2 regions of the Polaromonas sp. CG_23.6 genome follow, and region 1 is predicted to be linked to the other one. Evidence: predicted binding sites of a transcription regulator. Region 1 holds the regulator's gene; the other holds the start of a gene.
The links. The regulator LexA, encoded in region 1, represses DNA repair genes until DNA is damaged. The targets are predictions, from matches to a motif close to ACTGTATNNNNATACAGT.

Region 1 (5,615 bases):
ATGCCGGTCGTTTCTTCTCCAAGCCTCAGATGCAAACTCAGTACATCGCATTGCTTGAAAAGCTCGATCTTGCTGGGTGCAATTTCAAATCCGTCGGCTTGGGCGCGTTCTCGCGAGGCCGGGCTACCCCAGATGATTACCCGCATGCCGAATGCCCGCCCGTAGCCGGCCACCAGCTGGCCGGTCCTGCCGTAGCTCCAGATCCCCAGTGTCTTGCCTTTTAGCAAGCTTCCGAGGCCAAAATTAGGCGGCATGGACGCTGATTTCAGCCCTGATTGTTGCCACGCACCATGCTTAAGGTGCGACACATACTGCGGAATGCGGCGCATGGCTGCCATGACCAGCGCCCAGGTCAGCTCTGCTGGCGCAGTTGGAGAGCCCGTGCCCTCTGCCACCGCAATGCCGCGCTCCGTGCAGGCCGCTACATCGACATGGGTGCCGATCCGGCCCGTCTGGACAATCAGCTTGAGCTTGGGCAGCTTGTCAATCACCTGGCGGGTCAGGTGGGTGCGCTCGCGGATCAGAACGATCACGTCGGCGTCCCTCAGTCGGACCGACAGCTGGCCAGCGCCTTTGACAGTGTTGGTGTACACCTTGGCAGGATAGGCTTCGAGCTTGGCCGCGCAGGCGAGTTTTCGCACTGCGTCCTGGTAATCATCAAGAATCACAATATTCATGCAGATATTGTGCCTTCAAGAACCCTGTTTTTTGAAGATTACCCGCTCTCCCTTGGAATAGGCTGTTTGCTGGTTTCGTGTTAATGCCAGGGTACTACGCACGTGGCTGGCAGACTGGTTCTATTTCGTTGTGAGAATGCTGATCGATTTGGACCAACACTGGAAAAACCATCAATCCGCCACAGAGTGCGCCGCTTGCAATGCCATGCGGTCAAGTTCAGCGCAGACATCGGCCATTCGCCCTGAGATGACCATTCGTCCCGCGCAATCAGGCCGAATGTTTGCATCTGATTCACGAATGATCCGCAACACGCTGCGCGGCGATACATGTGGCATGGGAATGCACGTTGATTCGGCAATATCAGGACGTATTTTGAAACATGCGTCATTGCTTGCCGACGCCGTTCGAGGCCTAAAAGAAGACTGTGTTGCACCTGCCGACCCCAATGCCCTGGATCTAACGGTGCTGTGTGCGAACGAATCCCTGAGCCGGGTGATCCATGGCACCAGCGTCTGAACTGGTGCCGTCCAGAAGGCTTGCATGGGGGCAGGTGAAAAGCTGATGATTCGCATGAAGAGCTCCAGTTGATAAAGGTTGGATACAAGCGAGCAGGGGTCTGCCAAATGGAAAGGCGGATATTTTCAATAAAAGGCGGCAGTTTTGCTGTCATTACCGTTGACAGCGGGCTTTGTCGGAACACTGCCCAGAAAGACAAGCTGTACTACATCGAAAACTTGCCGCGGATCAAGCCGACAGCCAGCCCTTCAAGCTCGAAAGGTTCGCCAGGATGGACCACAATGGGTTTGAAGTCGGGATTTTCTGACAGCAGTTCGATCAGATGCTGATTGCGGTGAAAGCGTTTGACGGTGACCTCGTCACCGAGCCGTGCGACTACGATCTGTCCGTTTTGGGCTTCCCGAGCCTGTTTCACGGCCAGCAAGTCGCCCTCCATGATGCCCACATCGCGCATGCTCATGCCGCGCACCTTGAGCAGATAGTCTGGTTTCTGATCAAACAGGGAGCTTTCAAAAAAGTAGGTCTGTTCGATGTGTTCCTGCGCCAGGATCGGGCTTCCTGCAGCCACCCGGCCTACAAGCGGCAGGGCCCACTGGGCAATCCGATCAGGAGCCCTTAAAAAGGGTTCTCTCCGCGATTCGTTCAAGGCCCGCAATGCATCGGTCCGAAGTCGGATGCCTCGCGAGGTGCCGCTGACGAGTTCGATGACCCCCTTTTTTGCTAGAGCCTTCAAGTGCTCTTCGGCAGCATTGGGTGAACGAAAGCCGAGTTGGGCAGCAATTTCCGCCCTGGTAGGAGGCGCGCCTGTCTGGGCAATGGCGGTCTGAATCAATTCCAGAATTTGGGTCTGCCGGGCTGTCAATTTGGGTTTGTCAGCCGGCAGAGCGGAAAAATCATTGAAAGTGCGCATAAGCTGTGGGCCTTGGGTTAAAGCGGGACTTGGCTCAGATCAAAATTTCGAAAAATCCATGATGGCTGTATGAATCGCCAGTAACTGTATTTTCATACAGCCTTTATAAAAAAGCAACTAAATCTTATGAAACATCGAAAACTGGTCATTTTGGGAACTGGCGGAACCATTGCCGGGAAGGCGGATAACGCCACCGACAACATCGGCTATACCGCTGCGCAGGTAGGTATCGAGCAACTGCTCGAAGCCATTCCCGCGCTTTCTGCAAGCGGCTTGATCATCAGCGAGCAGGTGAGCCAGATTGACAGCAAGGATATGAGCTTTGAAGTCTGGGCGAGACTCGCGGCGCGTGTACGCCATTTTCTTGCGGATGATGATGTGCAGGGCATCGTCATCACACATGGAACGGACACGCTTGAGGAAACGGCTTATTTCTTGCAATTGACATGCCAGCCAACCAAGCCTGTAGTGATTACCTGCGCCATGCGCCCGGCCACCGCGCTGACGCCTGACGGTCCTCAAAACGTGATGGATGCCGTGGCCGTTGCCAGGCATCCAGGCGCTTGTGGCGTACTGGCTGTCTGTGCCGGAACTGTGCACAGTGCGCTTGATGTGCAAAAAGTGCATCCCTACAAGCTCGACGCTTTCAGTTCAGGTGACGCTGGTCCCATCGGCTATGTTGAGGAAGGCCAACTCAGATTGCTAAGAAATTGGCCAGTTCGGCAGACAGGTGCTGACTATTTTGCTATTGAAAAAATATCAAGCTGGCCGCGTGTCGAGATTGTCATGAGCTATGCAGGCGCGAACGCGCTCATGGTTCAGGCATTGGTCAGTCAGGGCTTGCGGGGACTGGTAGTGGCGGGAACCGGCAACGGCACGGTGCATGAGGACCTGCAAGCCGGTTTGATAGATGCGCAGAGGGCCGGGGTTCGGGTTGTGCGCGCTACGCGTTGCCTTGATGGCCCCATTTTGCCTCTTTCAGCCAACGCGATTGAAGATTCTCAGGGGCTCAGTCCAGTCAAGGCCAGGATCGCATTGATGCTCGCTCTGATCAATGAAGAAGCAAGATATTCAACTTCCAAGAGTGCATAAAAAAAGCCATCCTGGGGGATGGCTTGTCCGGCGTATAAACCTGTTCAGTCCGAGAGCGCCTTGAAGGCCCTTTCCGTTATCTCTTCAACACTGCCCGTGCCGCTGATAACGCGGTATTTTGGTGCTTCTTCGGATGCAGCTTCTGCCCAGCCGGAGTAGTAGGCCACCAGCGGGCGTGTCTGGGCGCTATACACCTCAAGCCGCTTGGCGACGGTTTCTTCCTTGTCGTCTTCGCGCTGGATTAACGGCTCACCGCTCACGTCGTCCTGGCCTTCGACCTTTGGAGGGTTGTACTTGACATGGTAGGTGCGGCCTGAAGCACTGTGTGATCGGCGGCCGCCCATGCGCTCAATGATGGCTTCAAACGGCACGTCGATTTCGAGCACGTAATCGATTTTTACACCGGCTGCCTTCATGGCATCGGCCTGGGGAATGGTGCGCGGGAAACCGTCGAACAGAAAACCCTGGGCACAGTCAGGCTGGGTAATGCGTTCCTTGACCAGGTTGATGATCAGGTCATCGCTGACAAGACCGCCTTCATCCATGACCTTTTTGGCCTCGACACCCAACGGGGACCCTGCCTTGACCGCAGCCCGAAGCATGTCACCTGTGGAAATTTGTGGAATGCCGTATTTCTGGCAAATGAACGTGGCCTGGGTGCCTTTGCCCGCACCTGGAGCGCCCAACAAAATAAGTCTCATGAAAGTCCTCTGATTATTGTGAATTCTGCAAGCCAAACCGAAGATTTGACGGGCCGATTGGCCCTTTGTCGTTTTGCTTATTGCCGTGCTGACCGTATTTTTTTGGCCTGACAATTTTGCGGCCTAGGATATCATGCGCATCCCTGCCAAAAGCTTACACAAATGACGCTGGATACGGCTTTTAAGCCGTCAGGCGCCTAACACGTTCCAGATCCTCTGGAGTATCCACGCCAGCGCCTGGTGCCTGCTCGGTGATGTGAACAGCTATCCGGTAGCCATGCCACAAGGCACGCAATTGTTCCAGCGACTCCAGCTGCTCCATGGGCGCTTGGCTCAACTGGGGAAAAAGGCGCAAAAACCCGACCCGGTAGGCATAGACTCCGACATGACGCAACGGCCGGGGAAACCGGCCTTGTTCCCACCACGTCTGGCCGGCCAGGTCGCGCGCAGCAGGAATGGGTAAGCGGCTGAAATACATGGCTGTCTGTTGCATGTCCAGTACGACCTTGACAACATTGGGGTTGAGAAAATCGGCCAGATCATCGATGAAGTGCGCCGCAGTTCCCATGGCACAGTCGGGACGGCTTTGCAGCAGACCAGCCACCGCGTCGACTAGGGCCGGGTCTATCAGCGGCTCGTCACCCTGAACGTTGACCACGATATCGTCGTCGGCCAAGCCCAGCAAGTCGCAGGCTTCTGCAAGCCGATCGCTGCCGCTTGGGTGATCAACGCGGGTGAGCACAGCCTGGATGCCAAAGGCTTCGCATTGCGCAATGATTTCTGCGCTGTCAGCAGCAACGACGGTATTCAGCGCACTGCTTTGCAGCGCGCGCTGCGCCACGCGGACCACCATCGGCAAACCGTTGATATCTGCCAGCGGTTTGTTGGGCAGGCGCGTGGATGCCAGGCGCGCCGGGATGAGGACGGTAAAGCTCATGCCTGATTAGAGGCCAAGCTCTTCATCTGTCAACGGCCGTGCCTCGCTTTCCAGCATGACCGGAATTCCATCATGTACCGGATAGGCAAGGCGTGCGCTGCGCGAAACAAGTTCACGGTTTTCGCGGTTGTATTCAAGATGACCCTTGGTCACGGGGCAGACCAGCAATGCAATGAGTTTGGTGTCCATGGCTTGATGGTAATTGAGAAAGCAGGGGTCTCAGCAGCACATCCAGCGCATCGAGGAACGCGGGCTCGGGCGAGAATTCAAGCGGAACTGCCAGCACCTGCAGCCCCGAGGGCATTGAAAGGGCGAACAGCTTGACGGCATCCTTTTCCGTGCAGAGGACAATTCGGTCTGCCAGTGGCTCCAGATCGGCCTTTTTGAAGTCATGGTGGTCGGGAAATGCAAAAGTTTTTTCTAGCGTAAGCCCGCGTCCCCTGAGCATGTCAAAGAACCCTTCAGGATTGGCAATACCTGCAAGTGCAACCAACGGCTGGTGCGTCAACGACGTGATTGCCAGACGAGTGCCATTGGCATCCAGCGCATGGTTGGCCAGTCGGCGCCTTGAGGTGTAGCCGTCAAACGCAGCTTTCTGGCCGGTGTGCAGAACCAAATCAATGCCCTGGCCAAGACGCCCGGGCCACGCCTCGCGCAGCGGACCGGCGGGGAGTAACCAGCCGTTTCCTGCGCCCTTGTCATCGAACACTGCAATTTCAATGTCGCGCTGCAAGGCGTAGTGCTGCAGGCCGTCGTCGCACACAACAGCTTCCGTTTGAGG
Region 2 (5,615 bases), 1.8 Mb from region 1:
CTGATCGGGCAGCGCGTGCTGGTGCGGCCCAGCATCCGGCCTTCGGGCTTCGACGCTCTGGACAACCTCTGGATGGGCTCGGACTTTGACGGCGCCTTCGCGCAGTTCGTCAAGGTGCCCGCCAGCGAGGTGTTTGCAGTTAACAGCGACTGGAGCGATGCCGAACTGGCCACCATCCCGTGCGCCTACGGCACCGCCGAAAACATGCTGCACCGGGCCAATTTGCGCGCCGGCGAGCAGGTCGTGGTGGCGGGCGCGTCGGGCGGCGTCGGCTCAGCCGTGGTGCAGCTGGCCAAGCGGCGCGGCGCCATCGTCACGGCCATCGCGGGGAAATCCAAAATGGGCCACGTGAAGTCGCTGGGCGCCGACCGCGTGGTGGCGCGCGATGACGACCTGGTGGCCTGCCTGGGCGAAAACACCGTGGACCTGGTGGTGGACAACGTCGCCGGGCCGGCATTTGGCGACATGCTCAAGCTGCTCAAGCCGGGCGGCCGCTATGTCTCGTCGGGCGCGATTGCCGGCCCGCTGGTGACGCTGGACCTGCGCACGCTGTACCTGAAGAACCTCACGCTGCTGGGCTGTACCGCCTGGGACGAGCCGGTGTTTGCCAACCTGGTGGCCTACATCGAGCGCGGCGAACTGCGGCCGCTGGTGGCGCAAAGCTTTGCGCTGGCGCAGATCGCGCAGGCGCAGCGCGCGTTTCTGGACAAAACCCATGTCGGCAAGTTCGTGCTGATTCCGCCCGCACCAGGCCAGGCGTGACGCCGCTTGGCGGGGATGTCGGATTACGCTGCGCTAATTCGGCCTACGCGAGCTAGTCCTCGTCCGCGTGCGTCACGACGCGGTGAATCACGTCGCCGCCAAAGCCCCGGGCGGCCAGAAAGCGCATCTGCTTGGCGCGTCCGGCCGCGTCCGGCGCGGGGCCGTCAAACTTCTTGCGCCAGATCTCGCGAGCGCGCTCCAGTTCGCTGGCCTTGAGGCGGCTCACTGCCTCGGCCACCGCCTCGGCGCCCAGCCCCTTGTTCAGCAGTTCGTACTTGATGCGTGAAGCGCCAAAGCGGCTGGCGCGGCGGTTGATGACCGATTCAACAACCCGCGCCTCGCTGATGAAATCCTTGGCCTGCAATTCATCCAGCACCTGCGCCAGCTGGCCGGGCGTTTCCTCGTGGTCTTTGAGCTTGCGCTCCAGCTCGGCGCGCGAATGCTCGCGGCCTGCCAGGTAACGCAGGGCGCGGCCTTTGAGCGACAGGCCAAAGCCCGCACGGGCGGCGGGTTTGGCTGAGCTCATGCGGTGGCTGCCAGGCAAGCAGGCAATGCACAATACCTTGCAGCTATATTTTCAATAGCTGCATATGCATATGGGGATTGCGCAAACGCCTTGTTTTGCATACAAAACCAGCTCAAGACTCGATCGGTGCGGCCGGTGGCAAAGGCGCCAGCGGTGCTTTGTCGGCTATCGCTTTCAAAGGCTTTTCTGCCTTGTCGGCTTTCTCGGGCTTGGTGGCTTTTTCAGGCTCGGCGCCGCCTTGCGCCGCCTGCACTGGCGGAATGCCCAGCGATTCGCGGACCTTGTTCTCGATCTCGATGGCCAGCGCCGGGTTTTCCTTCAGGAATTCGCGCGAGTTGTCGCGGCCCTGGCCGATTTTCTCGCCCTTGTAGGCGTACCAGGCACCGGCTTTTTCAACGATGTGGCCGGCCACGCCCAGGTCCAGTACCTCGCCCAGCCGGCTGATGCCTTCGCCGTACAAAATATCGAACTCGGCCATCTTGAATGGCGAAGCCACCTTGTTCTTCACCACCTTGACGCGGGTTTCGTTGCCGATGACCTCGTCGCCCTTCTTGATCGAGCCGATGCGGCGAATGTCCAGCCGCACCGACGCATAGAATTTCAGCGCATTGCCGCCGGTCGTGGTTTCCGGCGAGCCGAACATCACACCGATCTTCATGCGGATCTGGTTGATGAAAATCACCATGCAATTGGCCTTCTTGATGGTGGCGGTCAGCTTGCGCAGCGCCTGGCTCATCAAACGGGCTTGCAGGCCCGGCAGTGAGTCGCCCATCTCGCCTTCGAGTTCGGCCTTGGGGGTGAGCGCCGCCACCGAGTCGATGACGATCAGGTCAACCGCGCCGGAGCGCGTCAGCGAATCGACGATTTCAAGCGCCTGCTCACCGGTGTCTGGCTGCGAGATCAGCAGTTCCTGCAGGTTGACGCCCAACTTTTGCGCGTACTGGATGTCCAGTGCATGCTCGGCATCGACGAAGGCGCAGGTGCCGCCGATTTTCTGCATCTCGGCAATGACCTGCAGCGTCAGCGTGGTTTTGCCCGACGACTCGGGGCCGTAGATTTCAACCACCCGGCCGCGCGGCAAGCCGCCGACGCCGAGCGCAATGTCCAGTCCCAGCGAGCCGGTGGACACCACCTGAATGTCTTCAATCACCTCGCCGGCGCCCAGCTTCATGATGGTGCCTTTGCCAAATTGCTTTTCAATCTGGGCCAGCGCGGCGGCCAGCGCCTTGGCTTTTTCGGTGTTCAGGCCGGGAGCGTTCTTGTTCGGTGCGTCCATGAGGAATTTCCTTAAAAATCAATACGGTAAAAAGTTTTTGCACGCACTTTTCACCAAGAATTTCAGACTGCCACTTGATGCAGTACTGGGTGCATGAACAGTACTTTATGGGCAACATAGGTCAAAGTAAACCCCATTTTTAGTCAGTTTGCCTGATTAAATTTTGCTGTTTCAGTTAGCATGGCCGGATGGATGAAACAACCCTCCCAAGCGCCCATGCAGGCTACGACACCACCTGGCGGCTGACGCACCTGGGCCGCCTGATGGGCGAGGCGTTGCGCCGTTTTGACGCGCGGGTGCTGGCGCTGATGGCCGGCAGCATCGACGTGCCGCTGGCGCTGTCCAACCTGGCAGCGCGCGACCAGGTGGGGGCGGCGCACATTCACATCACCCGGCATCTGGCCGTGGGCGGCTCGCGCCTGACCGACCTGGCGCTCAGTGCCGGCATGAGCAAGCAGGCCATGGGCGAGCTGGTGGACCAGTGCGAAGCCTGGGGCATCGTCCGGCGCGAAGCCGACCCGTACGACCGGCGCGCCCGGCGCGTGGTGTTCACCGAATCCGGCCTGGCCTGGCTGGAGGCTTTTCGCTGCGCCGTGGTGCAGGCCGAAGATGAATTCCGGCGTGCGGTGGGTGCCGATGTGGCGACGGTGGTAGCGCTGGGGCTTGAAGCGTATGCCGTGCCCTGAAAGGACCCGGCAACATTGCGTGGCCTCCTGACAATCTTGTCAGCAGCATGGCAAATGGTTACCCACCTTGGAGCCTAAAATTGAACGGAGAAAAAACCATCACTCCGCACGTCTTGATGCGGCTGATTTCAGGGAGACAAGTCCATGCGTATCTTGATTGCCGAAGACGACCAGGTTCTGGCCGATGGCTTGCTGCGCACCCTGCGTGCGTCCGGCGCTGCGGCAGACCATGTGGCCAGCGGCACGGAAGCCGATGCTGCGCTGATGACCAACACCGAATTCGACCTGCTGATCCTGGACCTCGGCCTGCCGAAAATGCATGGCCTGGAGGTGCTCAAGCGCCTGCGCGCGCGCGGCTCCACGCTGCCGGTGCTGATCCTGACGGCGGCCGACAGCGTCGAGGAGCGCGTCAAGGGACTGGACTACGGCGCCGACGACTACATGGCCAAGCCGTTTTCGCTGCAGGAGCTTGAAGCGCGGGTGCGCGCGCTGGTGCGGCGCGGCATGGGCGGCGCCAGCAGCACCATCAAGCATGGCCCGCTGGTCTATGACCAGGCCGGCCGGGTGGCGACTTTCGACGGCCAGATGATCGAGCTGTCAGCGCGCGAACTGGGCCTGCTCGAAGTGCTGCTGCAGCGCGTCGGCCGCCTGGTCAGCAAGGACCAGCTGGTTGAACGCCTGTGCGAATGGGGCGAGGAAGTCAGCAACAACGCCATCGAGGTCTACATTCACCGGCTGCGCAAAAAGATTGAAAAAGGCCCGGTGCGCATCGCCACCGTGCGCGGGCTGGGCTACTGCTTAGAGAAGATTCCAAGCTAGAGATGGAGCCCCCACGCTCCCCACTGCGTGTGGTTCGCTGCCCCCCGGGGGGGCCGCTGCGCCTGCGGCCCGGCAAAGCCGGTTCCGCGGCCCCGGCTTGCAATTCGCCGATCAGCGAACGGTCGGAGCCCGCCTTCGCCAGCTCAAGCCGCAGGACCGGCTTTGCCGGACTGCAGGCGGGCGGCCCCCTCGGGGGGCAGGGAGCTACACGCAGTGAGCGACCGTGGGGGCCTTCATGAGGCTTTTTCAACGCGAGCGACGCAGCCTGTTCGGCGAGATTCTGGACTGGATGCTCACGCCGCTGCTGCTGCTCTGGCCGATCAGCCTGGTGCTGACCTGGCTGGTGGCGCAGAACATTGCCGGCAAACCCTTCGACCGGGCGCTCGAATACAACGTGCAGGCGCTGGCCAAGCTGCTTGTGGTCAAGAACAACCAGGTCCAGTTCAACCTGACCGCACCGGCGCGCGAAATTCTGCGGGCGGACGACACCGACCTGATCTACTACCAGGTGATGGGCCCGCACGGTGAATTCCTGGGCGGCGAGCGCGCCATGCCCGCGCCGCCGGACGAAGAAAAACCCGGCGATGGCGAAGTGCGGCTGCGCGAGGACATCATCCTGGGCGAGGACGTTCGCGTTGCCTACACCTGGATCAAGGTGGACCTGAAAAGCGCCGTGCCAGCCAGCTTGCCGGTGCTGGTGCAGGTGGCTGAAACGCTGGAAAAGCGCAAGACGCTGGCCACCGAAATCGTCAAGGGCACGATGGTGCCGCAGTTCGTCACGTTGCCGCTGGCGGTGCTGCTGGTGTGGCTGGCACTGGTGCGCGGCATCAAGCCGCTGGCGCAACTCGAAAAGCGCATTCGTGCCCGCAAACCCGACGACATGAGCCCGCTCGACGAGACCGGCGTACCGGAAGAAGTCGTGCCGCTGGTCGATTCGGTCAACGACCTGCTGAGCCGGCTGAAGGCATCGCTGTCGACCCAGCGGCGATTCCTGGCCGATGCTGCGCACCAGCTCAAGACGCCGCTGGCCGGCCTGCGCATGCAAGCCGACCTGGCGCAGCGCGAAACCGATGCAGAGCAGTTGAAAAGTTCTTTGCGGCAAATCGGCCAGGCCAGCATCCGGGCCACGCACACCGTCAACCAGCTGCTGTCGCTGGCACGCGCCGAAACCACCGGCCGGGCGCTGGCCAAGCAGCGCGTGGACCTGGTGAAAATCGTTTCAAGCGTCATGGCCGACTCGGTGCCGCGCGCACTGGACAAGCGCATCGACCTGGGCTATGACGGCCCCGATGCCGGCGAGAATTCCACCCATCTGCAAGGCAATGCGACTTTGCTGGGCGAGCTGGTGCGCAATCTGGTCGACAACGCCATCAACTACACGCCGGTGGGCGGCCATGTCACCGTGCGGCTGATGGTTGACCGCTTCAGCGGCATCCTGGTGCTGATCGTCGAGGACTCGGGGCCGGGCATTCCGGAGTCAGAGCGCGAACTGGTGTTCCAGCCCTTCTACCGGGCGCTGGGAACGAATGTGGACGGCTCGGGCCTG

Region 2: recA (recombinase RecA) is a predicted target of LexA. The motif match lies at 2,649-2,666, and genes of this name have one in related genera.

Annotation. Positions count from the first base shown of each region.
Region 1 covers NZ_JARXUY010000001.1:2,514,422-2,520,036, forward strand. Annotated here, with positions in the region: gene H4V98_RS11900 (D-2-hydroxyacid dehydrogenase family protein) at 1-677, opposite strand, end outside; gene H4V98_RS11905 (hypothetical protein) at 925-1,194, shown strand; gene lexA (transcriptional repressor LexA) at 1,400-2,104, opposite strand; gene H4V98_RS11915 (asparaginase) at 2,231-3,196, shown strand; gene adk (adenylate kinase) at 3,241-3,897, opposite strand; gene kdsB (3-deoxy-manno-octulosonate cytidylyltransferase) at 4,079-4,834, opposite strand; gene H4V98_RS11930 (Trm112 family protein) at 4,841-5,023, opposite strand; gene lpxK (tetraacyldisaccharide 4'-kinase) at 4,968-5,615, opposite strand, start outside.
Region 2 covers NZ_JARXUY010000001.1:671,735-677,349, reverse strand. Annotated here, with positions in the region: gene H4V98_RS03250 (alcohol dehydrogenase family protein) at 1-762, shown strand, start outside; gene recX (recombination regulator RecX) at 815-1,288, opposite strand; gene recA (recombinase RecA) at 1,401-2,564, opposite strand; gene H4V98_RS03235 (MarR family transcriptional regulator) at 2,753-3,250, shown strand; gene H4V98_RS03230 (response regulator transcription factor) at 3,395-4,069, shown strand; gene H4V98_RS03225 (sensor histidine kinase) at 4,305-5,615, shown strand, end outside.